3 regions of the Butyrivibrio sp. TB genome follow, and region 1 is predicted to be linked to each of the others. Evidence: predicted binding sites of a transcription regulator. Region 1 holds the regulator's gene; each other region holds the start of a gene.
What was found. Region 1 encodes Rex, which represses fermentation and respiration genes when NADH is low (regulators of the CRP and FNR family bind a similar motif). Its sites were predicted from a motif close to ATTGTTAANTANTTAACAAT; they were not measured.
Positions count from the first base shown of each region.

Region 1 (10,317 bases):
TGGATTAGGAACATCGATTCGATAATAAGCTCGATATTAACAGAATTAAATATTGATTCAACAGAAAAACATATATGCGATAAGAAAATAGAATATGTGCTTATGAAAGGGGAAATGGCAATTTCCATTTCATATACTTTGGATAAGGCGTATGACTTTATGGTCGTTGATGCTAATAGCGAAAAGATTGTTTATAGTAATACAGAATTTGGAGTTGAACCTCTTGAGCTAAGCGGGCTGATCAATAGAGATATGATTAAAATCAGAAATGAAAAGCCATATAAATAAAGTGTATCCATGGCAGGAGAATAGTAATGTATATAAAAAATATAGAATGGCTGGACCAAAATGAAAAAGAAGCTATTACTGTTGTTTCAGATACTAAATATGAAATTACATGTTTTGCTGATGTATTACAGCAAGGGATAAATGATGAATTAACAAAGCCTTTAGAGTGTGTGATTGTTCAAAATATTATTCGAAGTGATGAAGAAGATAAAGCTGAAAAAACAGATTCTTCTTTTGGTTATCATTTGTGTGGAAGGCTGCTTGATAGAAAGTCGGGTTTAATGGTAGTTGGCCAGATAAAGATACATATTCAACCCGAACTTATACCAGGTGATATTGATGATGACGAGCAAATCGAATTTGATTGTTGCAGAATAGATATTTGGGAGGCGATATGAAAAAAAGATGTTGTTTGATATTAGTTACTTAAGTTTATTGAACTGGTACTATTAACTTTGTTGTTGATCTTTATAACAATGGAAATAGAGAGAATTAAAGGAATATGGAAAAAGTAAAGATGAAGAAGAGGGATGATCAGGGGAGATGTTTAAAGCCTTTAAGAGTTGCTCTTTGGATAATAGATATCATATTAGCCTATGCCATTATTATTGGTATTTTGCTTCCGGTTAGTATTTGGATGATGACTGGCTATAAGTATTATATTACACCTCTTCCTTTTGGAAATATAAGGGTTACAGAATATACAGGGAATGATCAAAACATCATAGTTCCTTCGCATTTAATGTTTTTTAATGCTTCTGATTTTAATGCCAGAGTTTTTCAGAATAATGGAAATATAACGTCAGTATATATATCTGAAGATATACGAGTAATACCATCATTTGATGGCTGTGCTAATTTGGAACAGCTTACCTTTTCTGAAAATAGTATTTGCAAATCTGTTGATGGTTTTTCGAGGTGTATAAACTTGAATAATGTAGTGCTGCCTGAATCAGTTGAACGTATTGAAGTTGATGCGTTTTCGGGGTGTGTTTCGCTGGAGAATATTTATATACCAGATTCTGTTTCCTACATTGGCTGGGCTGCTTTTGAATCAACATTGTTTGAATACTACCATAGAACAGATGAATACTATGTTGTGGGCGATAATATTCTTTTGTTTTATAACGGTGAAACTAGCTCTATAGCTATTCCCGAAGGAGTAAAGAGCGTATGTGAAGGCTCTTTGTATGATCGTCATGATAAACAATCATGTTCCAGATCTATTTATTATCCTTCAACAATAGTTAGGATAGATCCTATTATAGATTCGAAAACAACAGTATATTGTCCAGTTATGAGTGAAATTGAAATCGACGATTATAATGTTAATGATATTCAAGGAACTATTGTTGTTCCGGAAGGTTCCTTCCTTGAATCATTCTGCCAAGAAAATAATATTAAATTTAGAGTAATGACATATGAAGAAAAAACAATATGTGAAGAAAAGACCAATTCTGTAACCGATAAAGTCGTATATGCAAATGAGGAATGATATGGAAATAAATATAAAAGATATTATTTTCAAATTAAAAAAATATTTTTGTAAAGTGGTAGAGAAGAGAGAGGTTGCGATTCTTCTTGTAGAAATAGGTATTATAATTTCTTACGCACTATTATGTAATATTACGCATTACTATCAAGAAAAGAACGCCTCATTCTTTGGATTTGATAGTAAAGATTATTATACTGCTGAAGGCATTAAAATCTGGGATGAATACGGGTGTTCTATTTTTTTTGAAGATAAGCAGGAGGAAGTACAGGAGAATCTTGAGAGCATAATAAGTGATTCAAAGATTATTGAGAACATACAGACAGATACAAAGATATTATTAGTTTTCAATAGGTATAGTAAAGTCGAAATAGAAAGTGCTATTAATGCAATTGTTTATGGTTGTAAAAATAGCAAACATAGTTCAGGTAAATATAATTCTATAAAGGAAGTACCAGAACCTCTTTTAAGAAGTACATACTATGAAATTATAAGTCATACTTATGATTCAGAATTATATAAGGGGGTAAAAGCATACTTCGATCGATATATTAGTAACCTTGAACAGGATGCATTAAATCCAGATTTTATGGAATGAAATCCAAATATAATTATTTTAGAGATTGTCGGTTATGCTGTTAACCATATTACTACTTACCGACAGACAAAAGAACTAAAGACTGTGATCTTACAAGAAATAGATGATGCTAAGATCATAGATGAATACTCTGAAACAGGTAATCAGTGATTTATGAAAAAGATAATAATTTTAGTTTTAGCAGTTATAATCGTTGCTTGCCAGAACTGACAATAGAGGAGAAGTAAATTATAAAAGCAAGGGTATATCTTCTGAATAGGAGATTAGGCCCTTGCTTTTTTTCCTAAAGTATAGCCAGCGTCATTCTGACAACATAGCCCACTTGTCATACAACACTTCAAGCTTTGCAGTGATATCTTCCTGCTCATCTGTACGCTTACGAAGCTCTGCAAGGTCGGTAGCAATCTCTGGCCTTGACATCTCTTCGTTAAGAACTTCATTGCGCTCTTCAAGCTTTGCAATCTCTTCTTCACAAGCCTTCAGCTCTTTTTCCTTCTTCTTCTGCATAGCAGCTGCGGCCTTCTGTGCCTTCCAGTCAGCCTTACCATCAGAAGCATCAGCGCTATCACCTGCATACTGGAAGCTGTTAGCCTTAATTGATGAACTAGAAGCGCTGTTATTGCTGCTTGTAGAAGCCGCACCACCAAGCAGCACGCCACTGGCAGCAGCGGTAGCAGTAGCAGACTGATTACCTGCAAGGATCTGAGCCATACGCTCATCATGGTGCTCGAGATAATAGTCGTAGTTACCAAGATAGTTAACAAGCACGCCGTTTGTAAGATCTAGGATCCTGGTAGCAGTCTTGTTGATGAAGTATCTGTCGTGGCTTACGTACAGGACAGTTCCCTCATAGCCGTTAAGAGCACTTTCAAGAACTTCCTTACTTGTGATATCAAGGTGGTTTGTAGGCTCATCGAGAAGCAGAAGGTTTGCTTCAGAGAGCATAAGCTTTGCAAGTGACATACGACCCTTTTCACCACCGGAGAGGTCGCCGACACGTTTAAATACGTCTTCGCCAGTAAAGAGGAAGGCAGCAAGCGTATTTCTTATCTCTGTATTATTGAGAGTCGGGTACTCATCTGAAATTTCTTCAAAAAGAGTCTTTTCATCATGAAGCACGTGGTGTTCCTGATCGTAGTAACCAGGGTGAACTTTGACGCCAAGGGTTATCTTGCCTGCATCAGGTGGCAGAAGACCATTGATGATCTTAAGCATTGTGGTCTTACCGGTTCCGTTATCGCCGATTATCGCAACGCGCTCGCCTCTTTTTATTTCGAATGATATATTCTCAAAAAGGTGGGCATTGTCAAAAGACTTTGAGATGCCCTCAACGTTAAGTACGTCATTACCTGATACGCAGGATGGTGTGAGCTTTATCTTCATCTCATCATCAACTTCTGTAGGCTTTTCGATACGCTCGATTTTCTCAAGCATCTTTTCTCTGCTCTCGGCACGCTTTATGGATTTCTCACGGTTGAAGCTCTTGAGCTTATCGATTACTTCCTGCTGGTGCTTGATCTCCTGCTGCTGATTGATGTAGGCGTGCCATGCTATAGCGCGGCGCTTTTCTTTTTCTGTAGCATAGAAAGAGTAGTTGCCGTTGTAGATGCTGGACCTTGTCTGGTCGATCTCGACAATCTTGTCTGCAATCTTATCAAGGAAATAACGGTCGTGGGATACGATCAGTACGGCGCCCTTGTAGTTGAGAAGATAGGTCTCAAGCCACTGTATGGAATTCATATCAAGGTGGTTAGTGGGCTCGTCCAGGATGATAAGGTCAGGCTTTTGGAGAAGGAGCTTACCAAGGGCAACTCTTGTCTTCTGGCCTCCGGAGAGGGTACTGATGGACTTTCCGAACTCTTCATCTGTAAAGCCAAGACCTCTGGCTACTCCGGCGACTTCGCTCTGCCAGGCGTATCCGTCGATAAGCTGGAAGTGGTGAGTCATTGCGGTGTAGTCATTCATGAGCTTTGTAAGATCGTCTCCTGTAAGGACCTTCATCTGTTCTTCAGCTTCGCGGATCTTCTCTTCAAGTTCTATTGTATCTTTTTTGACAAGCTTAAGTTCATCATAGATCGTATTGCCTGAATCTATGTTCTGGTTCTGCGCCAGGTATCCAAAACTTGTATCCTTGGCAAAAACAACTTCGCCTTCGTCAGGTGACAGCTGACCTGTTATTATCTTTAAAAGTGTAGTCTTGCCGGCTCCGTTGATACCGACGATGGCTGCTTTTTCATTTGCTTCTATGTGAAAAGAAACACCTTTTAAGATGTCTTTACCGTCGAAAGATTTACATATATTGTGACATGAAAGTAACATGATATACCTCGCATCATTTGTGCTTTGAAATGCAGGCTCAGTCTTGAAATGGCTGGCCTTGTATTTTATTCATAACAGCAATATATTACACTGATTAGGACATAATTTCAATTGACTAAAGTTTAACGATTCGCTACAATTATAGAGTGATACAAAATTAACAATAATAACAGATCAGGAGGAAGGCGCATGGATAAAGAAATATCCCAGGCAGTAGTCAGCCGCCTGCCCCGTTATTTCAGATATCTTGGTGAGCTTAAGGCTAGCGGAGTAGAGAGGATTTCATCTCAGGAACTTTCTGATATAATGAAGGTTACAGCCTCACAGATAAGGCAGGATTTCAACAATTTCGGTGGATTTGGACAACAGGGATATGGCTATAATGTAGAGTATCTGTATGATGAGATCAGTAAGATACTTGGCATTGACAAGAAGCACCAGCTCATCATTATAGGAACGGGTAATCTTGGTACAGCTCTGGCGGGTTATACCAATTTTTCAACAAGAGGATTTGTTTTCAAGGGTGCATTTGACCGTGACCCGGCTCTTCAAGGCAAGATGATAGGCGATGTTGAGATACGTCCGATAGAAGAGATTGAGGATTTTATCAAGAAGAACAATATCGATATCGCAGTTCTCACAATCCCCAAGGATCAGGCAGTTCCAATGGCCGACAGACTTATTAAGGCAGGCATCAAGGCAATATGGAATTTTGCTCATGTGGATCTTGATGTTCCGGAGAATGTTCAGGTTGAGAATGTTCATCTTTCAGACAGCCTTATGAAGCTGTCATACAACATTAACCGTTATGAAAGATTCCATGGCGGTAAGAAGTGATTTTTGGCAATATATAAATCGATAGTGATTGGCAGGCTGTGCTGGGACTTAGGTGATTCCGGCGGCCTGTCATTTATATTGATGATATATAGTATAATAAGTATAGGGGCTTTAAAAGCGGTTCTATTACAATATTTTAAGTCCATGATCTTAAATATATATGAATGCAGGTGTGTTCTAATTTAATTCGGGGGATTATCCGAAATACTAAATGCAGGTTTTCGTTGTTTGAGATATAGTCGTGCCTAAGAGGAAGGATGCTATGTCCAGAGAAGAAGATGTCTATATGCCGGCTCTACTTGGCAAGAATATACCAATTGTAACAACTGATGAGAAGTGGAAGCTGCTCTTTGGTGAAGAGGGTGTTAGTGATGAACTGCAGGCTCTTGCCGATGAGCTTAATAAGCTTGTGGATGAGCAGGCCAGGTTCAAGCAAAAGATCAAGGATATAAAGCGTCTTAAGAAGACACTGCTTGATGAAGTGATAGGCATATCTGACAGGCTTAATAAGGGCGATAAGTCTGCAGGTAAGGAGCTTGATGACAGGAAGAGACTTATAGGGGATTGTAATGCTCAGATTGAAGAGCTGGAAGATCGGCTTTTAGGACTTCCCAGAGAGATATATCAGCTCAATTATAAGGTTATGGTGGCATCCATGTCTGTATGCTACGAAAGACTTCATCGCAATACAGATGAGATCAACGAGATCGATGAGTGGCTATCCAATACGAGAAAAGAGCTCAAGAAACAGGTCATTAGACTTCAGGAAGGTGAGATGGAGAATTTCAACCTGTATTCATATATGCATGATATCTTCGGACCTGAAGTTATAGATATATTCGATATGGAATATGATCCCGAGAGAAATCACAGGATCAGAACTCCGGGGTCAGGATCCATACAGACGTAATGTACTGGCTTATTCGTAATTGGTCAATAATTAGTACTGACTCATTCATAATAAGCAAAAAGGGGACATATGCAGTATTTAGTAACAGCCAAAGAAATGAAAACATGCGATCGTAATACTTCAGAGCACTTTGGGGTTCCATCCATTGTACTTATGGAAAGAGCTGCTCTGGCTGTTGCTGCCAGAATCGGTGAGTGGAAGAGAGCTATGCACACTTCCAGAGCTTTTAATGTTCTGATCGTTGCAGGACACGGCGGCAATGGCGGTGACGGGATAGCTATCGGAAGGATTTTGTATCAGCATGGCTACAGAGTGCAGATAGCTCTTGTTGATGACAAGGACTCTAATCCTGATACTGTATCCCAGAAGAAATGCGCAGAGGCGTATAATATCCCAATGGACACTTTTTCCAATGTACGAGCCACCAAATCACAAATGGAATGGGATATCATAGTAGATGCTGTCCTTGGAATCGGATGTACCAAAGATGTAGAAGGCGAATATGCCGAAGCAATAATGTATATCAATGAATGTAAGAAGCTCAAGGATGAATCTACTCTTGTAGTCGCTGTTGATATTCCATCCGGCATAGATACTGATACAGGAAGTGTTCATCTTCTTGCTGTTAAGGCGGATCTTACTGTTACATTTAATTTTGCCAAGATGGGGCAGCTGCTGTACCCAGGTACTGAGTACTGCGGGCAGTTATTTGTAGAAGATGTCGGTATTACAGTGGACGGTTTTCTTGGGAATCTTCCTGAATATTTTTTCTTTGATGAGGGTCCCGAAGATCTTCTTCCAAGGAGAGTTGGCTATGGTAATAAGGGAACATTCGGCAAGGTTTTAGTCATTGCCGGAAGCGATAAGGTTACGGGCGCATGCCTTCTGTGTTCCAAGTCAGCATTCCATACAGGTGCTGGTATGGTCAAAGTATTTACGACACTAGCTAATGTAGAAGCTATTAAAAGCAGTATTCCTGAGGCAATGTTTGATTCATATGCCAATATTGAGACTGACAGCAATATAGACAAGATCAGAGATATACTTATTGAAAATATGAAGTGGGCGTCCGCTATAGTTATAGGCCCAGGGATTGGAACAGGAATGGTTGCCAAGGCCATCCTTAGCATCGTACTAGAACATTATGACAAGTTCCTTGTTGCGGATGCAGATGCCATTACTCTGATAGCACAAGATAGCCATATAAGCGAGCTTGCAAGATCCTATTCTGACTCTAAAGACAAGCAGCTTGTTATAACTCCTCATGTTGCTGAGTTTGCAAGGCTTTACAATGCTGCATTTGGCGATGAGCGTCCTGAGCCTGTTACGGTCTATGATATTAAGGAAAATATGTTAAAGTGGCCTTTGGCACTTTCGGAGTATTATAACTGTGTAGTAATATGTAAGGATGCAAGGTCTGTCGTGGCGGGAGCCGGTAAAAGGCAGATGTATGTTAATATATCAGGTAACAGTGGCATGGCAACTGCAGGATCAGGCGATGTGCTTGCAGGGATAATCGGAGCTTTGAGCTCAAGAAAGCTTGGAGCCTTCCAGACTGCCTGCATTGGAACCTTCATACACGGTCTTGCCGGCAATCGTGCGGCTTCCAGAGTGGGAGAGTATTATATGACAGCAAGTGATATAATAAAGGAACTTGCAAATGTTCTTCCGGAAAAATAATAATAGAATTAAGAAATTGCTTTTTGAATCATAGAAAATATTTTTGATCGTAGAAACTGTCTTTGGATTATAGGAGCTGTTTTCTTGGATCATCAAAAGATATGGTCATTGGGCAATCTCTGAATTCATTAAGATAGAAAGCGTATTTATAAAATGAACTCACATGAAATAGTTAGCAGACAGAATCTTTCTAAGGAGATGGCATTAAAATACCCGAGGGTATGTGCTGCAGTTGATCTTGATGCAATTCTTTCAAATATGCATTCAATGCATGACAATTTAAGGCCTGAAACCAAGATGATCGCAGTTATCAAAACTGATGGTTACGGTTTTGGAGCAGTACCAATTGCAAAATTACTTGAATCAGAGGACTATATTTGGGGATACGCCTGTGCAACCTGTGAAGAGGCGATGGAGCTTAGGGACAATGGGATCAGAAAACCTATACTTATTCTGGGATACACATTCCCTTTCTCTTACGATACCCTTATTGAAAATGATATAAGACCGGCAGTGTTCAGATATGATCAGCTTGAGCAGCTTGAAGAAAGAGCTGCAAAGAGGTCTGAGACTTGCAAAGTTAAGGTTCATATTGCTGTTGATACATCTATGGCCAGAATAGGTGTTCGTCCTAATGATGACGGTGCTCTCTTTGTTAAGAAAGCGCTCTCCATGAAGCACATCGAAGTTGAGGGAATCTTCACTCATTTTGCCAGAGCTGATGAGAAAGACCTTACAGATGCTATAGAGAAAAAAGATATATTCGCAGCTTTTATAGAAAGAGTAGAAAAAGAAAACGGCGTTAGGATTCCTCTACATCACTGTGCGAATTCTGCCAGCATCATAAGTATCCCGCAGGCTCAGATGGATATGGTAAGGGCCGGAGTTACAATGTATGGAATGAAGCCTTCTGAGGATGTTCCTACAGACAAAGTGAAGATCACGCCTGCACTTGGACTGTATAGCCACATCGCTTATATTAAGGATGTACCTGCGGGTGTTGCTGTTAGCTATGGCGGAACCTATGTTACAGATAAGCCTACAAGGATTGCTACTATCCCTGTTGGATACGGCGACGGATATCCAAGAAGCCTTTCTAATAAAGGCTATGTCCTTATCCACGGTCATAGAGCACCTATCCTTGGACGTGTATGCATGGATCAGTTCATGGTTGATATAAGTAGAATCCCTGAAGCTTTGGAAAATGATGAAGTCACTATTATAGGATGGAGCGGCGATCAGCATATATCAATTGAAGAACTTGGAAACTTGAGCGGACGTTTTAATTACGAACTTGCCTGCGATCTTAATCCAAGAATCCCAAGGTTGTATATTAAGGGATAGGCGTACATGGAAATACATCCCTGTATTTCCGGACATGTACTAGATACATCCTGTATCTGGTACATGGAAATACATCCATGTATTTCCAAGCATGTACTGGATACATCCTGTATCCGTACATGGAAATACATCCTTGTATTTCATAATAATTTTTGAGGTTACCTACTTATGCTTTTTACCAGTGTACTTGTTACTATTTTCATGACTATACTAAAAGCATACGCATGGCTGCTTAAACAGATGTTTAGGCTTATTTGGAATGTTTATAAACTGTTTTTTTGTCTATTCCCGGCTGCCGGTATCGTACTGGCAGCTCTTGTTGTATTTGAATGCGCAGGTTATTTTACCGGCAATGATTATATAGGACAGGCCAAAGAGTATGTAGAAAGCTATGTTCATGCCTGTGATATAGAGTACCTTCAGGATGAAAAACTGGTGGCTAAGGCTGACAGCTCGTATGGCGTATCCGGAGACATTGCCAATAGTATAGCAGATAACCTTTCAGGAGAGATTTCCAATAATATAGCAAATGGTCTACAGCAAAATATAGAAAATGGCGTAAATGATATATCCGAGAAAGTAACTCAGACACTCCTTGAAGCAGTTACTTCCTGGTGGGAAGGAATACTGGAAAAAAGTGAGCAGAAAGCTTACAGCATCATAGCCTGGGCAATAACTATACTAATAGGAATACCTATTTTCCTCGGACTATTACTATTATCGGCAGCAGCAAGCGGCGTTAACTTTTTGGGAATAGCGATAATAGTAGACCTTGCTATCTATATATTCAGAAGCGTCTTCGGAATGACTACTCCATTCAGACAATTTAGAAGAAGATACTGTTTTCTT
Region 1 covers NZ_FOER01000010.1:26,474-36,790, reverse strand. Annotated here, with positions in the region: gene BMX21_RS08280 (hypothetical protein) at 1-288, shown strand, start outside; gene BMX21_RS08275 (hypothetical protein) at 315-686, shown strand; gene BMX21_RS08270 (leucine-rich repeat domain-containing protein) at 791-1,783, shown strand; gene BMX21_RS08265 (hypothetical protein) at 1,785-2,378, shown strand; gene abc-f (ribosomal protection-like ABC-F family protein) at 2,679-4,697, opposite strand; gene BMX21_RS08255 (redox-sensing transcriptional repressor Rex) at 4,887-5,534, shown strand; gene BMX21_RS08250 (hypothetical protein) at 5,797-6,444, shown strand; gene BMX21_RS08245 (NAD(P)H-hydrate dehydratase) at 6,514-8,124, shown strand; gene alr (alanine racemase) at 8,278-9,468, shown strand; gene BMX21_RS08235 (hypothetical protein) at 9,637-10,317, shown strand, end outside.

Region 2 (10,317 bases), on a different contig from region 1:
TAAGGAAAGCATCGGGATCTATGTCAAGTATCTCTGACACTACTGTTCTAAGCTCATCACTTGATACAACCGAATAGACTATCGTCCTGTCCGCATTCTGATAGGATCCGTAAGCTTCAATATCTGTAGCACCGTGGCCTGTAAGCTCATAAATCATATCGGCGATCTCTTTGGGCTTCTGGGTGACGATAAGGAGCGTATTCTTCTTATACCTTTTGTATAAGATATGTATTACCTGTGTAGATGAGAACTGGAAGATGATCGAATACAGCGCTTTGTCCCATCCAAAGATATAACCATCTATTGTAAGGATTATCGCATTAAAGAACAGAATATAGTTAAAAGAATCTATACCGAATCTTTCAGATATCGCTATAGCTATAAAATCTGTTCCACCTGTTGTCGCATCAGCCTTAAGACACAAGGTGATTGCAAATCCGTTGATGAGTCCTCCAAAGATACTGATAAGAAGCACATCATAGGTTATGGCATAGACAGGTATTATATCAGTTAAGAACGTTACTAAAAGTATTGTAATACATGAATAGAGAGTAAACTTCTTGCCTATAAATTTAAAAGCAATAACTATCGGTACTGAGTTCATGAGGAAATAAATAACGCCGTATGGAACTGTTATTCCAAGGAACTTATGGAAGATAGCCTGTAGAAGGAGTGTAAGTCCTGCAAAACCTCCCGGAAGAAGATTTCCTGTATAAACGAATGTACGAAGGTTGACTGACATAAGTATTCCGGCGCAGATACATAGAATTATCCTCCATATATCACTACGCTTAAACTGAAGAACTTCTCTTGATGCTAATTTTTTACGCAACATAGTATGTATACCTCTTAAAGGATAATCTTGGCTGACCGGATAATAAATGCCATGTATACCAGCATTAATAATACTAATTGCTACAGTATATAACATGTTCTCATATCTATATCGGTCAAATGCCAGATTTATTCTACACCTACATTGTTTTTTATGTATATAGGTAAATGCAATATTTATGTATGTTTTTGTGTATACAAATATGCATTAAGTTTTTTATGAAATTAGCTTCTTCCTGCAAGATTTTCAATTATGTCATAATTAACCTCATGTCGCGAGTGAAAAGTTTGAATTCCTAATAAAAACCAGTTCAATCGTTGTCAACAGCCATAACTATACAAAGGATATACTGATCAAATACTACAAAATACAAATGCTCAACTTCGTCATGTAAGAGTTCCTCTCCCAAAAGCTTTCCGGCATATTGACTTAAGGGTTCAGCATTTTCATACATTCCAACCGGCTCTCCAAGATTTTGTAAAAGGTAATAATACAGCCCCTCAGCATGTTCCTGAACATCTCTTTTTTTCTTTCTTGCCTTTGGCGACTCATAGCTGATCATCTCAGGAAAGCCACCATTTACAGGACGGATATTAAAATTCACCTCTCTTAGCTGTCTTGCCAGATCTTCATCCCACTCGTCGAAACGTGAACAAAGATAAGTAAAGAATGACTCCTGAAGAGTTCTGCCATTCTGCCTGTATAACAAGGCTGTAGCCTTATGATGATCAGGTCTGAATCCTATAAAAGCACAGTCAGTTACATAAGTTATGTTAAAATCATAAGTTTTTGCAGGATCGAGCTGTCTTACAAGAAAATCTATAGCACTGTCAGTAATTAGTTTGCTCTCATCTATTGGTGCTCCCTGAGCCTGATTTCCTGCAAGCCTTTTAAGGGAATTGACCAGTCTTGCATAATTATCAAAATAATATGGGATTTTGACCTTCCTACCTAGATAACTGATGGTAATACAATCGGTGGTCTTAAAACCGCCTTTTGATAAATATGTTATTACATCGGCATACCAGGCAGTAATCTCATTGGCATATACTGTTTCAGGCGCTCCTAAAGTCCTTTGGATGATAAAATACCTATCCCTTTCATTAACAGTCACTGCCACTCTCTTATCGGAAAGAGATTGATACAAACAATATAAAATAAACGCAAAAAAGGCGATGCTGATTCCTGCAAATATCGCATATTCCACAGCTGATTCCAATACTAGATATTTTAAAATAAAACCGTATCCTCCAATAGAAAAGCCTCCGATGATCATCATTCCTACAATATCAAAAATCTTAAATCCAGCTGATTCTCTTACCTGATAAGTCATTGCGTATCTCCTCCAAACAAATATAATAATAAACCATTTATAAACAGCCAGCCCAAGGAATTTTCCGGCAACGTACCTCGCTTATGCCCAAAAAAGCCGCCACACCAAAACAGTGTGACGGCCTTCATTACTTACAATTATGCGTGATAATTAGAACTTACCAGCCTTTGCAGCCTCTTCGATAGATACAGCTGTAGAAACAGTCATACCAACCATAGGGTTGTTACCAGCGCCGATAAGACCCATCATCTCAACGTGAGCAGGAACTGAAGATGAACCTGCGAACTGAGCGTCTGAGTGCATACGACCCATAGTATCTGTCATACCATAGGAAGCAGGACCTGCAGCCATGTTATCTGGGTGAAGTGTACGACCTGTACCACCACCTGAAGCTACTGAGAAGTACTTCTTACCAGCTTCAATACGCTCTTTCTTGTATGTACCTGCAACTGGGTGCTGGAATCTTGTAGGGTTAGTTGAGTTACCTGTGATAGATACGTCAACGTTCTCCTTCCACATGATAGCAACGCCTTCCTGTACGTCGTTAGCGCCGTAGCAGTTAACCTTTGCACGAGGAGAGTTAGCATCCTTAGAGTAGCACTTTCTGAATACTTCCTTAACCTCACCTGTGTAGTAATCGTACTCAGTCTCTACATATGTGAAACCGTTGATACGAGAAATGATCTGTGCAGCGTCTTTTCCAAGACCGTTAAGGATAACGCGGAGAGGTTTCTGACGAACCTTGTTAGCCTTCTCAGCGATACCGATAGCACCCTCAGCTGCTGCGAATGACTCGTGACCAGCAAGGAATGCGAAGCACTCTGTGTCCTCTTCAAGGAGCATCTTACCAAGGTTACCATGGCCAAGACCTACCTTACGACGATCAGCAACTGATCCAGGGATACAGAAAGCCTGAAGACCGATACCGATTGCAGCAGCAGCATCAGCAGCCTTACGGCAGTTCTTCTTGATAGCGATAGCAGCACCTACTGTGTAAGCCCACTTAGCGTTCTCAAAACAAATTGGCTGAATGCCTTCGATGAGCTTGTAAACATCGATACCAGCATTCATGCAAATATCTCTACATTCTTCTATTGAAGAGATTCCATACTCCTTAAGGCAAGCCAGGATCTGGGGCTCTCTTCTTTCATATGATTCAAATAAAGCCATTATTATATTCCTCCTTACCTATAATTACTCGTGTCTAGGATCAATGCAACGAACTGCATCAGCAACACGTCCATACTGTCCTTTAGCCTTCTCAAGAGCTGTGTTGGCATCATCACCAGCTTTGATGAAGTCCATCATCTTACCAAAGTTAACATACTTGTATCCGATGATCTCATCGTTCTCATCAAGAGCGATATCTGTAATGTAACCATCTGTGAGCTCAAGGTAACGAGGTCCCTTCTCAAGAGTACCGTATGTTGTACCAACCATTGAACGGTTACCCTTACCAAGGTCTTCAAGACCTGCACCAATCTGAAGTCCGTCTTCAGAGAATGCAGACTGTGATCTACCATAAACGATCTGAAGGAAGAGCTCTCTCATAGCTGTATTAATAGCATCACAAACAAGGTCTGTGTTAAGAGCTTCAAGAACTGTAAGGCCAGGAAGAATTTCTGAAGCCATAGCTGCAGAATGTGTCATACCTGAACATCCGATAGTCTCTACAAGTGCCTCCTGAATGATACCTTCCTTAACATTAAGGGAAAGCTTACAGCAGCCCTGCTGAGGAGCACACCAGCCGATACCATGTGTATAGCCTGAGATGTCCTTTATTTCTTTTGACTTAACCCACTTAGCCTCTTCCGGAATGGGAGCTGCGCCATGGTGTACCCCTTGAGTTACAGGGCACATGTTTTTTACCTCTGTTGAGTAAATCATGTAAAATCTCCTTTCGTATTGTAAAGTAACTTTCATTACTTACTACCGAATAAAAAAATAGATTGGTGTCTGCCAAGCACCAATCCTATTTTTGCATATAATCTCTTTAATTTCAATGGGGAATGATATTTTTTTAACAGCTTTTTATACATTACAAATATAAGCTATGCATAAATACTGCCTAATATCTCATATCGTCACCAAGGCAGATAGTATTAGTCATGCTTGGGCACGATGTTGTCCTGATTCTTGTAGATATGATGATCCGGAATGCATCCACGCACGCAGCTTGTAGGATAGATATTGGACCATCTTCCGATGCAGGTACCTGGGTTAAGTACGCTGTTACAGCCAACTTCTACATGATCGCCCAGCATAGCACCAAACTTCTTAAGACCTGTCTCGCACTTATCATCAGATGCTGTATCCTTGACTACAACAAGCTTCTTGTCACTCTTAACATTGGATGTGATAGAACCTGCGCCCATATGTGCGTAGTTTCCAAGGACAGAGTCTCCAACATAGTTGTAATGAGGAACCTGAACCTTGTTAAAAAGAACTACGTTCTTAAGCTCAGTAGAGTTGCCTACTACAGCTCCCTTGCCCACGATAGCATTACCTCTAATGAAAGCGCACTGGCGGACTTCAGCATCTTCATCGATGATACAATAGTCTCCAAGATATGCTGAGTCAAATACTGTAGCACTCTTAGCTACCCATACATGCTCTCCTCTTTGCTCGAACTTGTCCTTAGGAAGCTTTGGACCAAGCTCAGCTATGAAGTCCTTGATCTTAGAGAGAACTTCCCAAGGGTATGTAGCTCCCTCAAAAAGATCTGCTGCTATAGTTTCATTTAAATCGTACATATTTTTAATAGTATATGCTTCTAACATAATAGTTCCTCCTGCATTGATAAAAATAAATTTATTATTTTATATTCAATATTAAGTATTCAATGCCTTTTCTAATTTTTTATTGCTGTTTAATGTTATTGCTTTTTTAGAACCATTTCAACTGTTTTTCCCAGATGATGTCTTAGCTTTATCACCAGATCCTTTAGCACCTGATGACTTCGAACCCGATGACTTCTTAGCTTCAGGATAGTACTGATCTATCGTCCTGAACCTTTGCATCAGCTGGTTCTTGTAATTGTTCTCTTTGACCTGATTGGTTCTTCTTGATACGAAGTCGTCCAGCTTGTCCATGTATTCTTTTTCAGAAATAGCACCTTCTGCAACTCCTGTAAGTCCTTTCTCCCAGGACGCGGTAAGTGCAGGATTGAGCATAGGCTTCATTGATATAGCTACTGTCTCATATACCATCTCACCCAGCTGCGTAGGCGTTATGATCTGCGTCTTCTTGTTAAGATTCAGATACTTGATGGCAAAAAGCTTGGTAAGGATACCGGCACGTGTTGCTGATGTTCCGATTCCGCTTCCCTTGATCTGGGATCTTAATTCTTCATCTTCTATAAACTGTCCTGCATTCTCCATTGTAAGGATCATGGTTCCTGAATTATAGCGCTTAGGCGGAGCTGTCTCACCTTCCTTGACAGACATTCCGGATACAGGGATCTTACTTCCCTTTCTGATCTTCTGAAGTTCTTCAAAGAAAGCTTCATCCGTCATCTGCTCTTCATTTTCAGCACTGTTTTCACCTTCACTGTCTTTTTCTTTTTTCTTAAAGAAAGAATAATCCATCACATGAAGATAGCCCTTTGAAGATAGAACCTTGAAGTTACTGTAGAAGTGCTCTTTGTATGGAACGTTCTCGCCTCCGGGCAATTCCTTGGACTGGCAGAGCTGAAGTTCAAGATCAAGAACAACCTTCTGATACTGAGCAGCCGGGAAGAATATAGCAAGGAATCTTCTTACAATGATCTCGTATACCTTTTGTGTAGTAGCAGAGCATCCGGAAAGTGCAGATAAGCCCTGGCCTGTAGGTATGATAGCATAGTGATCGGTTATCGCCTTATCGTCGCAGTACCTGGTCTTGGCTATACCTTTATATGACTCGTGCTGCAGGATCGACTTAGCATATACACCTGCCTGAGGATAATTGGTAAGACCTGATATATTCTTATCTATTACCTTACAGATAGCAGATGATAATACTCTGGCATCTGTTCTTGGATAAGTTGTAAGCTTCTTCTCATATAGTTCCTGAGCTACAGCAAGTGTCTCATCAGGATTGATCTTAAAGAATCTGGAACAGTCATTCTGAAGTTCCGCAAGGTTATAAAGAAGCGGTGCATTCTTGGTTTCTTTCTTTTTCTCAGCTTTTGCTACAGTAAGTTCAAGAGGATCGGCAGATTGTTTGCACAATTCTATGAGAGCATCAGCATCTTCTTTTTTCTTAAAGCCCTTTTCAGAATAAAGGGCCGGGGACTGATCATACTTACTCTCAGGCTGAACTTTCCACTCAGCATCCGGATTCCTGTCACCTATAGCAAGGGCAGCATTGACTTTATAGAAAGATGTCTTGACGAAGTTCCTGATCTCACGCTCTCTGTCAACAACTATGCCCAGAACACAGGTCATAACTCGTCCTACAGATACAACTCCCTTATCAGCGCCCAGATATGTCTTGATATTATAGCCATATCTAAGTGTCAGAGCTCTTGAGAAGTTGATACCCATAAGATAATCTTCCTTGGCGCGAAGATAAGCTGCCGATCCAAGATTATCATATGCTGAGTCATCCTTGGCTTCTCTGATACCTCTGATGATCTCCTCTTCTGTCTGAGAGTCGATCCAGACACGCTTCCTGGTCTTATCCTTTACACCGGCCTGGCGGTCAACAAGTCTGTATATATACTCACCCTCTCGTCCCGAGTCAGTGCAGATGTATATAGTATCAACATCAGCACGGTTAAGTATGCCGCTTACAATATTGAACTGCTTGCGTACGCTTGGTATAACTTCGTATTTGAATTCTTCCGGAATGAAAGGAAGTGTATCCATCTGCCACTTCTTGTACTTCTCATCATAGACTTCCGGATAACTCATTGTGACAAGATGTCCTACGCACCAGGTTATGATAGAATTGTCTGATTCCCAGTATCCGTCTGCTTTTCTGTATTTTTCGTTATCAGCGTGTTCAAGAGCAGCTCCAAAAGCCTGAGCTACACTTGGTTTCTCCGCTATATAAACGCTTTTTGACATTAGACCTCCTAAAAAAGCGGTTTTTTCGTTTAAAAAAGGTCATGCCGCCGGGCATGACCTTTACATTGCAGGTTAGGCAAATCCCTTATCAGGCATTTTTCTTAGCCTTAGTCTCTTCTTCGACATCTTTTTTCTTAGAAGCTGCTTCTTCTGCACGTTTTTTATCTCTTTCAGCTTTTCTCTTCTTAGCAAGTTTTTCTCTTTCTTCGTGCTTTTGTCTTGCCTCTTTTTCAATCTTATTTCTTTCTTTGGAAAGCTCTCTTTCTGCTGATTTCTTTTCCTTTTCAGCAAGCTTCTTGGCTTTCTTAGCTTCCTTTCTTTCAGGAGCTGTTCTCTTCTTTTCTTCTCTCTGCGCTGCCTTCTGTGCTCTGCGAGCTTCAAGCTCTTCTTTCTTCTGAGCAGGAGTCTTAGGTGTATATCTCTCGATAGCTGTCTCTTCTACGATGTAGTTCTTGAGCTTAGATACATTGTCATATGCGCCATCGAAACGGATCATTTTGTTATTGTTGTCATTGAAATATGTAAGTGCAATAGAGTTTGCATTCTTGCCTGATATCTCGTAGTCAACCATATCCTTCTCATCTACAACTTCACCAAAGCTGAAGATCTTGTGGATACCAAAGCGGTTCTTGTTAACAATAAGACGAAGGCTAAGTCTCTCCTGTAAGAGATAAGCTGCAAGTACAGCAAGTACAGAGATAAGGAACGGGATACCTACTGTATGTGAGAATGCCTCATTCAGGTCATTATGAATTCTGTCATAGTACAGACCGTCAAGGCAGAATGCTGCATAGAGTACTACTACCTTACAGATTGTAAAGAGTCTGTAGTTCTTAGCAGAAAGCTTAACTTCAAAACGGGACTCTGTCTCGTTCTCAACGTGATCTGAATATGGATCCTTAACTGTCTCGATCACAGCTTCAGGGTGCTTCTTGTAATCTCTTGCTACAAGATAAAGGAATGCAGCTACCCATACAACATTGGCAAGTACAAGACCTGCAATAGCCTTAGGGCTGAAGTGTCCTGCAAATCCATACCATACGAAAGCTACAAATATTGTCATAGGAAGGAGCTGGATAACTCCGCATACAGCGCGAAGAACTACGCTGTTCTCAAAATATGGAATAAAGTTCATAGCAACATATGAACCGTCAACCTTAGTATAGTACCAAGGATTGATAAGTCTCCAGAAAAGGAGCCAGATGATACCGCACAGGATCAGCATCCATACGTTAGAAGCTGTAGAATACTCTGCTCCATTAGCTGCATGCCACCAGATATAATGGATCATCGGCACTGATGCTGTGATAAGTGAAAGGTTAAAAGAAATTGCATTCGCAAGGCCATGAACCTTGAGAAGTTTAGTACATAACAATCTGCCTATTATGGTAATAAGTCCGATAAGGGCTATATCCCAAACACTGAAAGTATTACCTGAAAAAGGCAATTCTGCAACCAAGGCTGCAATTAGGATCTGTAAAGTAATCATTATAAGATTCCTCCCAATAGAATAAGCGTCAGTGAAGTCATCTATCCCTAGTCGCCCCCTCATCCCAAGGCATCAGGAAAATGTCAACACCAACGCTTATTATAAAACAAATCTCTGTAGAATTCTATAATAGTTTTTATAATAAATTAAGAATTCTTCTTTTATCTATATCAGAGGCTTTCAGACTACAATCAGCCGCAAAATCCCGCGATAGAAACTCTTTCAATTACTTAGCCTGAATATATCCAAGAGCCTTCATAAGCTCAGCGCACTCTACAGCGCCGCCTGCTGCTCCTCTGAGAGTGTTATGTGAAAGACCTACGAACTTCCAGTCATATACGCTGTCCTTACGAAGTCTTCCGATAGACACACCCATACCGCCTTCATAATTAACATCAAGCGCAACCTGAGGACGATTGTCATCTTCAAGGTACTGGATGAACTGCTTAGGAGCAGATGGAAGGCCAAGTTCCTGAGGCTTACCTGTGAATGAAACAAGCTTCTCAATAAGCTCTTCCTTAGTAGCTTCCTTCTTGAATCTTACAAAAGCAGCTGCTGTATGACCATAAAGAACAGGAACACGGATACACTGTGTTGTGATAACAGGGCTCTCAGCAGGAACTATCACACCATTTTCGATATGACCGAAGATTCTAAGAGGCTCAAGCTCTGACTTCTCTTCTTCTCCTGAGATGAATGGAATGATGTTGCCAACCATTTCAGGCCACTCTTTGAAGTTCTTACCTGCACCTGAGATAGCCTGGTATGTTGTAGCTACAACTTCATAAGGGCCATACTCTTTCCATGCAGCAAGAGCAGGTGTATAGCTCTGGATAGAACAGTTGGGCTTAACTGCGATGAAGCCTCTTGTAGTACCAAGACGCTTTTTCTGATATTCGATGACATCGCTGTGCTGAGGGTTGATCTCAGGTACGATCATAGGAACATCAGGTGTCCAGCGGTGAGCTGAATTGTTAGAGATAACAGGAGTCTCAGTTTTAGCATACTCCTCTTCTATAGCCTTGATCTCATCCTTGCTCATGTTAACAGCTGACAGAACGAAATCAACATCAGATGCAACGCCCTTAACGTCTGTTACATCCTTAATTACAAGATTCTTAACTGCTTCCGGCATCGGATCATCCATCTTCCATCTGTCTCCGACGCTCTCTTCATAAGTCTTACCTGCACTTCTGGGGCTGGCTGCAACTGTAGTAACTTCAAACCATGGATGATCTGAAAGGATAGAGATGAATCTCTGACCTACCATACCTGTTGCACCAAGGACTGCCACTTTCAACTTCTCACTCATAATAATGCTCCTCTTCCAATGCTTTTACGCGTCCCGTACTTTAGCGCGTTAATTTGCTGTTTATTATAATCTTATTTTTTCTCTGTGAAAAGAGATAAAATATACATTTTTTACCATATAGTCAAAAACTTTTATATATCTTTGCATAAAAACAGTGTTTTTACATATAGTTCTTGTATATATTTTTCTTGTATATATTTCTCTTATATATTTTTAGCCACAAACTTATTTCAAATCTTATAGTCTTCAATGAACTTCTCATTGACTGCGATGACTTTCTCCATAGCACTTATACCG
Region 2 covers NZ_FOER01000006.1:95,780-106,096, reverse strand. Annotated here, with positions in the region: gene BMX21_RS05530 (YitT family protein) at 1-835, opposite strand, end outside; gene BMX21_RS05525 (hypothetical protein) at 1,146-2,168, opposite strand; gene BMX21_RS05520 (GGGtGRT protein) at 2,319-3,338, opposite strand; gene BMX21_RS05515 (iron-sulfur cluster assembly scaffold protein) at 3,363-4,055, opposite strand; gene BMX21_RS05510 (LbetaH domain-containing protein) at 4,271-4,948, opposite strand; gene BMX21_RS05505 (DNA topoisomerase) at 5,066-7,219, opposite strand; gene BMX21_RS05500 (hypothetical protein) at 7,308-8,708, opposite strand; gene asd (aspartate-semialdehyde dehydrogenase) at 8,935-10,020, opposite strand; gene argH (argininosuccinate lyase) at 10,251-10,317, opposite strand, start outside.
Region 2: a site for Rex is predicted at 4,177-4,196, ahead of BMX21_RS05515 (iron-sulfur cluster assembly scaffold protein). Genes of this name have one in related genera too.

Region 3 (10,317 bases), on a different contig from region 1:
AGTCTATTATAACGACACATTAGAGTGATTCGTGACATGTACGAGCAATAACGTCGAGCTGCTGCTCCTTTGTCAGGTTGATGAACTTAACAGCATAACCTGATACACGAATTGTGAAGTTAGCATACTCAGGCTTTTCAGGATGCTCCATAGCGTCGATGAGCTTGTCCTTACCGAATACGTTAACGTTGAGGTGGTGAGCACCCTGCTCGAAGTATCCATCAAGAACACCAACAAGCTTGTTAGCTCTCTCCTCATCATCGTGTCCAAGAGCTGAAGGGTTCATTGTCTGAGTATTAGAAATACCGTCAAGTGACCACTCATAAGGAACCTTTGCAACTGAGTTAAGAGATGCAAGAAGTCCGTTCTGCTCAGCACCGTAAGATGGTGATGCTCCAGGAGCGAATGATGTGTAAGCTGCTCTTCCGTCAGGTGTAGCACCTGTTGCCTTACCATAAACAACGTTAGATGTGATAGTAAGGATAGAAGTTGTAGGCTCAGAATCACGATATGTGTGGTGCTTTCTGATCTTTGTCATGAATGACTTAAGAAGATCTACACCGATCTGGTCTGCTCTGTCATCATCGTTACCATACTTAGGGAAGTCGCCTTCTACCTTGTAGTCGATAACAAGACCGTTCTCATCACGGATTGTCTTAACCTTAGCATACTTGATAGCTGAAAGTGAATCGATAACGTGTGAGAAACCAGCAATACCTGTAGCAAATGTACGACGTACATCTGTATCGATAAGAGCCATCTCAGCTGCTTCATAGTAGTACTTGTCGTGCATGTACTGGATGAGGTTGAGGATATTTACATAAAGACCTGCAAGCCAGTCAAGCATCTTGTCATATTTAGCCATAACTTCGTCGAAGTCAAGGTATTCAGATGTGATAGGTGCATAAGCAGGGCCTACCTGCATGTGCTTACCGTTCTTATCTGTGAACTTCTCATCAACACCGCCGTTGATAGCGTACAGAAGAGCCTTAGCAAGGTTAGCACGAGCTCCGAAGAACTGCATCTCCTTACCTGTCTGTGTAGCTGATACGCAGCAGCAGATTGAGTAGTCATCGCCCCAGATAGGACGCATAACATCATCGTTCTCATACTGGATAGAAGATGTTACAACTGAAATGTGAGCTGCATACTTCTTGAAGTTCTCAGGAAGTCTCTTGGAGTAAAGAACTGTAAGGTTCGGCTCCGGAGCAGGTCCCATGTTCTCAAGAGTATGAAGGAAACGATAGTCATTCTTTGTAACCATGTGACGTCCGTCTCCGCCAAGTCCACCAACTTCAAGAGTAGCCCATACAGGGTCACCAGAGAAGAGGTTGTTGTATGAAGGGATACGAGCAAACTTAACCATACGAAGCTTCATTGTGAAGTGGTCGATAAGTTCCTGTGCCTGCTCCTCTGTAAGAGTTCCCTCTTCGAGATCACGGTTGATGTAGATATCAAGGAATGTTGATACACGGCCAACTGACATAGCAGCACCATTCTGAGTCTTGATAGCTGCAAGGTAACCGAAGTATAACCACTGAACAGCTTCCTTAGCGTTCTTAGCAGGCTGTGAAATATCATAACCGTAAGAAGCAGCCATAGCCTTCATGCCCTTAAGAGCACGAACCTGCTCAGAGATCTCTTCTCTCTGACGGATAACGTTATCTGTCATTGTACCGTCGCCGCAGTTGTCAAAATCTTCCATCTTCTTAGCGATGAGGTGATCAATACCGTAAAGAGCAACTCTTCTGTAGTCGCCTACGATACGTCCACGACCATATGTATCCGGAAGACCTGTTACGATGTGGCTGTGACGAGCAGCTCTCATCTCAGGTGTATAAGCATCAAATACAGCCTGGTTGTGTGTCTTGTGATACTCTGTGAAGATCTTGTGGAATTTAGGATTTACTTCAAAACCATATGTTGAAGCAGCTTCCTCTGCCATCTTGATTCCACCGAATGGCATGAATGCTCTCTTAAGAGGCTTATCTGTCTGAAGACCTACGATCTGCTCAAGATCCTTAGTCTGCTCATCGATGTAGCCAGGGCCATAAGCTGTAAGACTAGAAACTACTTCTGTCTCACACTCAAGAACGCCACCGTTCTCACGTTCTTTCTTCTGAAGCTCCTGAAGCTTGCCCCATAATGTATCTGTAGCCTGAGTCGGTCCTGCAAGGAAAGACTCGTCGCCATCATACTGGGTGTAGTTGTTCTGGATGAAGTCACGTACATTGATATCTCCAATCCAGTGTGTTCCTTTGAAACTTCTCCATTCTTCTCGCATAAAGGTACTCCTTCTAGTGCCGTCATGCATGGAAATTTCCATGCTGAATTATTTGTTATATTTTTAACCAACGGCATGATTTTAACATGTTTGCTATTTACATGTCAATTAAGAACATAGACAACATTTTACTGTTTTTTTATATTTTTCTGCTGTTTTGCACAAAGATTTTTCAACATTTACTCAAATCCTTGTATTTATGAGTTTTTCCTTTAATTCTTTTACAATTTTTTCATACAATTTCGTTATGTTTTTATGATATTCTGTAAATTATTACTTCTATTTTTTTAATCTTGAACAAAACAGCTTCTGTATGTTTTTGTATAATAGTTAGAAATAGTTAATCGTACATTATCAGTGCATTTTATACAAAATATAGTCTTGTTATCGTATTTTTATAAACGTTATATGGCTTTTTGCGCTATTTTTTAACCTCATGTCACTCGCTTTTCATCTAAGAAACTCTTTTACAATGTCCTCCATATAAAAAAATCCCCCAAACAAGACCGTGGATATAATATCTCCAAAGTCCTATCTGAGGAATCATTATATTCTGACAATTCATAACTAAAACATCCCACTTGAATGGACCGGCATCCCCAAAGTCTTTACAAGGGCATGCAGTCTACTCAAGTGGGAAGTTTCTAATCTAATTCACATTGATCATTACATATTCAGATCTTGTGCCTGTTTTAAAATCAAGAGCCCAGTCTGATATTCCTGATGTTACTATGAAATCCGTATCGCTGATTCTCTCATATCCATACGTCCTGTCATTGACTCCTGTAAGTTCGCCTACATATTTAATGGCAAGAAGCTGTCCTCCATGAGTATGACCCGATACTACAAGATCCGATGCGCTAGCACTTTCATTCTCATAATCTGTAGGCTCATGATCCAGTACTATTATGTACTTATCATCGCTCACATCCTGTAACAGGTCATCAATATCAAGTCTTGGCTCTGTAATATAGTCTTTCCTGCCTGCAATACATATATTATCAATAGTTACGATCTCATCTTCCAGAACCCGTACATTATTTTTGATAAGCTCATCCTCAAGATCCTGTGCGGTAAAATCTCTGCCACCAAATGTATGCTTGTCATGATTGCCATATACGAAGAACACACCATATCTAAGATCAAGCGTTCCCATAGCTTCACATGCTCTGACCATATCTGTCCGCACAGAGTCATTGTCAACGAAGTCTCCTGCTATAAGGAGCATATCAGGAGATGCCTGTTCTATCTCTTCAAGCCAGGCAGCAAATCCCTCTCCGTCAAAGGTGGTTCCAAGATGAGAGTCTGCGATAAGCGCAATATGAAGATCCTGTATATCCTTGTCCGTTTTTAGGTTATAATCAGTCCTCCATACGTTGTGGCACATATAATATGCCCCCGATAGATAGACGATGGATACTGCTATTGCAAGCCACCCTTGAAGATATACCTTAGATCTGCCAGTAGATACGCTACTACTCTTAGTACCGTGTACCTTATCTACAATTCTTACTATAAGACCTGATATCAGGAAAAAGAATATCACGTATATAAGAATAGTTATAGCATTAACCATCCCCATGAAAGCTGCAAATCCCGCAAAACACAAGATAACAACAAGCGCAGCATTGAGCTTTTGCTGCCACTTCCTGTCAAATCTTGTAAAAGCTCTAAATCTACTGACTACATTAATAAGATAAACAGCACCTACAATACTGATAACTATAGTAACAATAAATATCGCAAACCACATACGAACAGCTCCGCTTCTAAATACAAGGCAATAACAGCATCATATAGTAAGCAACCTAAGAAAATGCGCTATTTCAGTCATCAAATACCCTATAAACCAGCATTATATTACCGGCATAAGACATTTTCTAAAGTCATTTACTATAGTCTTCACTAATTTCATTAACATCATTATTTACATCATCAGACTTACTAATTGCCGGCTCATCCTTTTTATCGGCATCATCTGTTTTATCGGCATCACCTGTTTTATCAAAAAGATCATCATTAGTAATCTTCATCATATCTTCCGGCTTAAGGTCTTCTATCCCTGCAATCCTTGATGCCTGATTAGTGATGATCTCCTCGAAGAGATTTCGTATCTCACGGGCATTAGCAAAGTTACCGTTAGAGGCAAGCTTTCTCTGGGTGATAAGCTCTTTGACATGCTGCTTTGTATCATCTTCTATGACATAGTCATATTTCTTGCAGTTCATATCGAATATATCCATAAGCTCATCTATTGTATAATCAGGGAACTCGATATATTTATTGAACCTGCTCTTAAGACCCGGGTTGGAGTTTATGAATTTCTCCATAGGCTCTGTATAGCCTGCAACAATGACAACAAGATCATCTCTGTGATCTTCCATTGCCTTAAGTATAGTATCTATAGCTTCCTGGCCGAAGGCGTCATCTTTTTGTGACAGAGCATAGGCTTCATCTATAAACAAGACTCCGCCCATAGCCTTCTTAATAAGCTCCTGAGTCTTAATAGCAGTCTGACCTACATAGCCTGCTACAAGGCCGGAACGGTCTGTCTCAACGAGCTGACCCTTGGACAGAACACCGATATTCTTATATAGTTTTGATATAATACGGGCAACAGTAGTCTTACCTGTTCCGGGATTGCCTGTAAATACAAGATGAAGTGATACAGGAACTGATTTAAGACCGGCATCTTTTCTTGTCTTCTGGATCTTAACAAAGTTAGTAAGTTCCTTGACATCTGCCTTTATAGTATCAAGACCTATAAGCTTATCAAGAGTCTCCATTGGATCTTCTTCAGGCTCTTTGGGTTCTTCGTTCTTAGCATCCGCTTCTTCTGAATTAGAAACATTGTCCTTGGTAGCAGGCCTTACCCCATTGGCACTGGCTTCATTTACTTTGGTATTGAATTCATTAAGTGCGTTCTTTGCATCCGCAAGAGGATCCTCAGTACCAGAAGAAATGTTCATTCCTCCCTGAGTCTTTACGGGCGAAGAATCTAATCTGCTATCAAAAGAACTTTTCGATCCTGTATTACTCCCACTTCCAAAAAAATCCCCGTACAGCCCCCCAAGCATACCGCTTTGTGTATTCTGAATCTTATTCAAAACATCTTCAAGTTTTTCTCTTTCCCTTTTATCCATTTATTCATACCTCTTTTGGCTTATTATCTTTTGATAATACCATAAATCTTCGCAGTCGTGAACAAACGCCGCCCCTTGCAGCTACACTTTAATAGATAGCAGCAAGGAACGGCGTTTGTTTTTGAAAGATTATGTTTGGCTCTGTATCTTATCCGTTCTTAACCTTGAACTTATCAATAAGATCATTGAGCATACTGGACTCTTCGGAGAGCTGCTGTGATACAGCACTTGACTCTTCAGCGGTAGCAGAGTTACTGGATACAACATTGGATATCTGCTCGATACCTTCTGTTATCTGCTCCATGCTTGTAACCTGATCCTTGGCCATGTTGCCGGAAGTTGTCATCATCTCTGATACATGATTTACAGATTCTACAACAAGTTCAAGGGCAGCCTTGGTCTCATCAACAACTTCATTACCATTGGATATCTCATCCATAGTATCGCTTATGAGCTGATGCGTGTTCTTGGCAGCTTCTGATGACTGGTTGGCCAGCTGGCTTATCTCGCCAGCAACAACTGCAAAGCCTTTACCTGCATCACCTGCACGGGCAGCTTCAATAGAAGCGTTAAGTGCAAGGAGCTGTGTCTGCTTGGCAATAGCTTCTATAGAATTAGTAACAAGCTCTATCTCCTTGGAAGCTTCTGTGATCCTGGTCATTGCATCTGTAACAAGATGCATCTTACGTGCAGATGTATCAACATCTTCTTTAACCTTCTGAGCCATCTCATTGGACTGCTCAGCTGCATCTGCTACGTTTCTCGTCTGCTCAGTTACTGTCGAAACAGATGCTGTTAGCTGCTGGATCGCTGCTGCCTGATCAGTAGCGCCTTCAGCAAGGGCTGTAGCGCCTTCTGACATATTCTGAGCACCTGCAGATACCTGTGAAGAGGATTCTCTTACTTGAGCAAGCGTTGTAGATAGCCTGTCAGCTATATCTTCAAGAGCATCTTTGATAGGTGTATAGTCTCCAATATAAAGCTTGGGATTATCAGTTCCTTTGGTAAAATCACCCGTTGCCATCCTGCCAAGAGATTCACTTATATCAGATACAATAGAAGCGGTGTACCTTGTAGACTTTCTAAGGTCATGTGCAAGTTCTCCAAGTTCATCTTCAGCCCTGTATTCAATGTTGATATCAAGTTTACCTTCTGACATATCACGAGCAGCAGTCCTTACTTCATCAACAGGTTCTACTATACTCTTTGCAAGAGCACTTCCACCGCTTGCAATAAACAGAACTGTTGTGAGAATTATAAGTAATGAAAGAGCTGCAGAAACACCTGTTGTAATTAGAGTCCTTGTATATACAGCCTGACCATGCTCTGCTATCTCTTGGGATACAGTCTTAAGATCCGATGCTACATCATTAATAGAAGGATATAAAGTTCCGTCAAAATACTCGAAGATATCTTCATTGGTAGAATGTCCGTCCGAGAACATACCTTCAAGTGTCTTACCATTGGATTCTACTACCGCAAGATGCTCATAGAACTGATTGATCATGGTCTCATTATCGTAAACCTTGGATAGTTCTTCCTTATATCCGTTAAAATCAGAGAACGCTTCTGATATCTTCTCAAGTTCCGACGTTCTTACTTCTTCTGTTGTTGCGGACAATGCCCACAGGAAATGTTTGGACAAAGCCTGTATATCTATTCTTATCTCACCCTGAATATTATCAGCTTTAAGATCTCTTGAATAGATAGAATAGACTCCCCATACAGCAGTAACTATTGTAACTACCATAAAAGCAATTACAAGTGCAAATCTTATACTTGCATTTCTGAAAATCCCTGATACTTTGCTAGCTACTGACTGATTTTTTAGTTTATTTTTGTCAGCTGCAATTAATCCTTTGATATTCATAATGTACCTCCGGCTCCTTTTTGCCTGGAATAGAAAAGATTGAAAAATAAAGAACTAAAGAATCCATACATCATTTTTATCGGCTATAATCAGCATTTCTTAACATATATATTTTTTTAAAAGAAAAAACTTAATAAAAGATATTTTTATGCCGATACAACTAGTGGCTCGGTTTATAAATTTGCTATATTTATGCTCAAAAATAATTGCTTCATCTATGGAAAAAGTATTGTTACGAGGAATAAGTCATGTTTTCCTTAGCCAATACCAATTGTTTATTTTCATAACTGTTTTTTCAGAAACGATTTTTTTATCAGAAACACGGATCCAATATTTATTAAAAGCTCTGATTATTCGAGCAAAAGGAGTATGTATGCTTAGAAAAATGAATCTCAGAATGAAAATGCTTCTCGGAATCCTTCCCATTGTTGCAATCGCGCTAATACTTGTAACTTATATTAGTGTGACCAGATTCACTTCCGCATATCAGAATCTGACTACAGACAAGGCTATGCAGACACTTAAAGCCAATGCCAATTCTGTAAATGTAACATTGGAAACTCTGCGCAATACTGCAACAGTTCTGTCCAATGAAGTTGGTACAAGCTACGAATATACAGATCTTGATCAATATGAAGAAATCTTTGGCAATGTAATAAAAGGCAATGATGTAATATCCGGTGCCGGTATATGGTTTGCAAGAGGCGTATATAAAAATCAGGAATATGCAGGCCCCTACTGGTACAAAGATGGAGATACCATCGTATATACAGATGAATATTCCAATGCGGAGTATGATTATTTTACCCAGGAATATTATACAAATGCTGTATCCATGACTACACTTGATGCCTCGATCACGGATCCTTACTATGATGAAGCAAGCGGCACTATCATGGCTACATGCTCTGCTCCTATATTCAGTGCAAGCGGAGAATGCATAGGATGTATTACAGTTGATACAGTTCTTAATTCTATCCAGGATATGGTATCTTCCATGTCCCTTGGTACATTATCACATCCTATACTCCTGTCATCACAGGGCGTATATCTATATGATGTTGATGAATCAAAAACTGCAACTGCTCTTAATATAGCTGATGATCCTTCAATGTCACATGTTGCAGAAAGTCTGCTTGCTAACGAAAGCGGCGTAGGCGGATTTGAAGGATCTGACGGCGAATATATATACTTCTACGATACTATTCCGGAAGTTAACTGGAAGCTTTGTATCACTTTGGCTCAGTCAGAACTTGACGCATCCAGAATCGAGACTAGAAATCTTCTTATGGCTATATGTGCAGTATCAGTAATCTTCTGTGCTGTTGCTATCCTCCTTCTGGTTAATATAATTGCCAAGAGTGTCAATAATGTTAAGACATTTGCAGGTCATCTTGCAGAAGGCGACTTTACAGTTAGTAAGATCAATAATAAGAGCGGCGATGAACTTGGTCAGATGGCAGAATCACTCAATGCGATGTATGAAAGCAACAAGGGCGTCATCACTCAGGTATCGGATGAATCTGAAAAAATTGATGAAGCAAGTGCTACTCTTGAAGGCATGGCTAATCAGCTTACTAATGAATTCCAGAATATCCAGTCCAATATGACAGGCGTTAATGATGCTATGATGAGCGCATCAGCTGCCACAGAGCAGGTTAATGCATCTGTCGAAGAAGTAAATGCATCAGTTCAGCTTCTTGCAAGTCAGGCTGATGAATCCAGAGGTCTTGCTGAGGATATCCAGAAGAGAGCCAAAGATATTGAAGAGAGCTCAAAATCAGCTTATGACCATGCTATCCAGATCGCTCAGGAACGTGAAGCAGATATCGAGACAGCTAACTCTCAGGCAGATGTCGTACAGCAGATCGGATCACTTGCTGACTCTATCGCTGAGATAGCTGATCAGATCAACCTCCTGTCACTTAATGCTTCTATCGAAGCTGCCCGTGCAGGTGAACATGGTAAAGGATTTGCAGTTGTTGCAACAGAGATCAATAAACTTGCAGGCGATACAGGCGCAGCTGTAGGTGAGATTCAGAATACTGTAGCAGGTGTTCAGGAAGCCTTCTCCAATCTTCTTAGTGCAACCAACGAGCTTCTTACTTTCCTGAAAGAAACTGTTACACCTGACTATGATAACTTCGTTAATGTAGCTCAGCAGTACGGCGCTGATGCTGATTCCTTCGGACAGACATCAACATCCATCGCTGAGATGGTCGGAACTATACACGGTGCTATGAGCGAAGTAAGCTCAGCTATCCAGAATATCACAGAATCTACTCAGGATACAGCATCCAGATCATCTGAGATCACAGATACTGTCAACACAGTATCCGAAGTTGTTGATAATGTAACTGATATGTCCAGCAAGCAGTCAGTTATCGCCAAGAACCTTGCAGGTGTTGTTGCCAAGTTCAAGCTTCGCTGATATATACACAAAAAAGTATAATAAGAGCACACAAAGTCCCTGTCACATATAAGCGACAGGGACTTTTTATGAGGGGTATTAAGAAAGGGTGTATCGCAGCTAATAATGCAATACGCCTACAGCTATTACCTTATTTTATCAACAGCTGTGATTATAGCTTCACTTATTATATCTATTTCATCTTCCGTATTATCACCAGAAAGAGATATCCTGATACAGCTCCTTGCTCTGTCAGCATCAAGCCCCATAGCTGTAAGTACATGACTTGGCTCAACGGACTCAGTGTTACATGCAGCTCCCGTTGATACGCATATACCGTTAAGATCTAATAAGAGCATGAGAGCTTCTCCGGATACGCCCTCAAAGCCAAGATTTATGATCCCTGGATAATTGTTTACAGGATCGCCATTTATCCACATTCCTTCAACTTCACGCAGGTTTTCTAAAAGGCGTTTTCGAAGTTTCTCTACCTTTTGTATATTTCTATCAAGATTCGAGGTACTATCTTCTAGTGCTGCTGCCATAGCTACTATCCCAGGAACATTCTGAGTACCGGGGCGTTTTGTTTTCTCCTGACTTCCTCCATACA
Region 3 covers NZ_FOER01000016.1:89,041-99,357, forward strand. Annotated here, with positions in the region: gene pflB (formate C-acetyltransferase) at 20-2,284, opposite strand; gene BMX21_RS11780 (metallophosphoesterase) at 2,934-4,037, opposite strand; gene BMX21_RS11785 (AAA family ATPase) at 4,171-5,427, opposite strand; gene BMX21_RS11790 (methyl-accepting chemotaxis protein) at 5,576-7,297, opposite strand; gene BMX21_RS11795 (methyl-accepting chemotaxis protein) at 7,671-9,728, shown strand; gene BMX21_RS11800 (cysteine desulfurase family protein) at 9,854-10,317, opposite strand, start outside.
Region 3: a site for Rex is predicted at 2,336-2,355, ahead of pflB (formate C-acetyltransferase). Genes of this name have one in related genera too.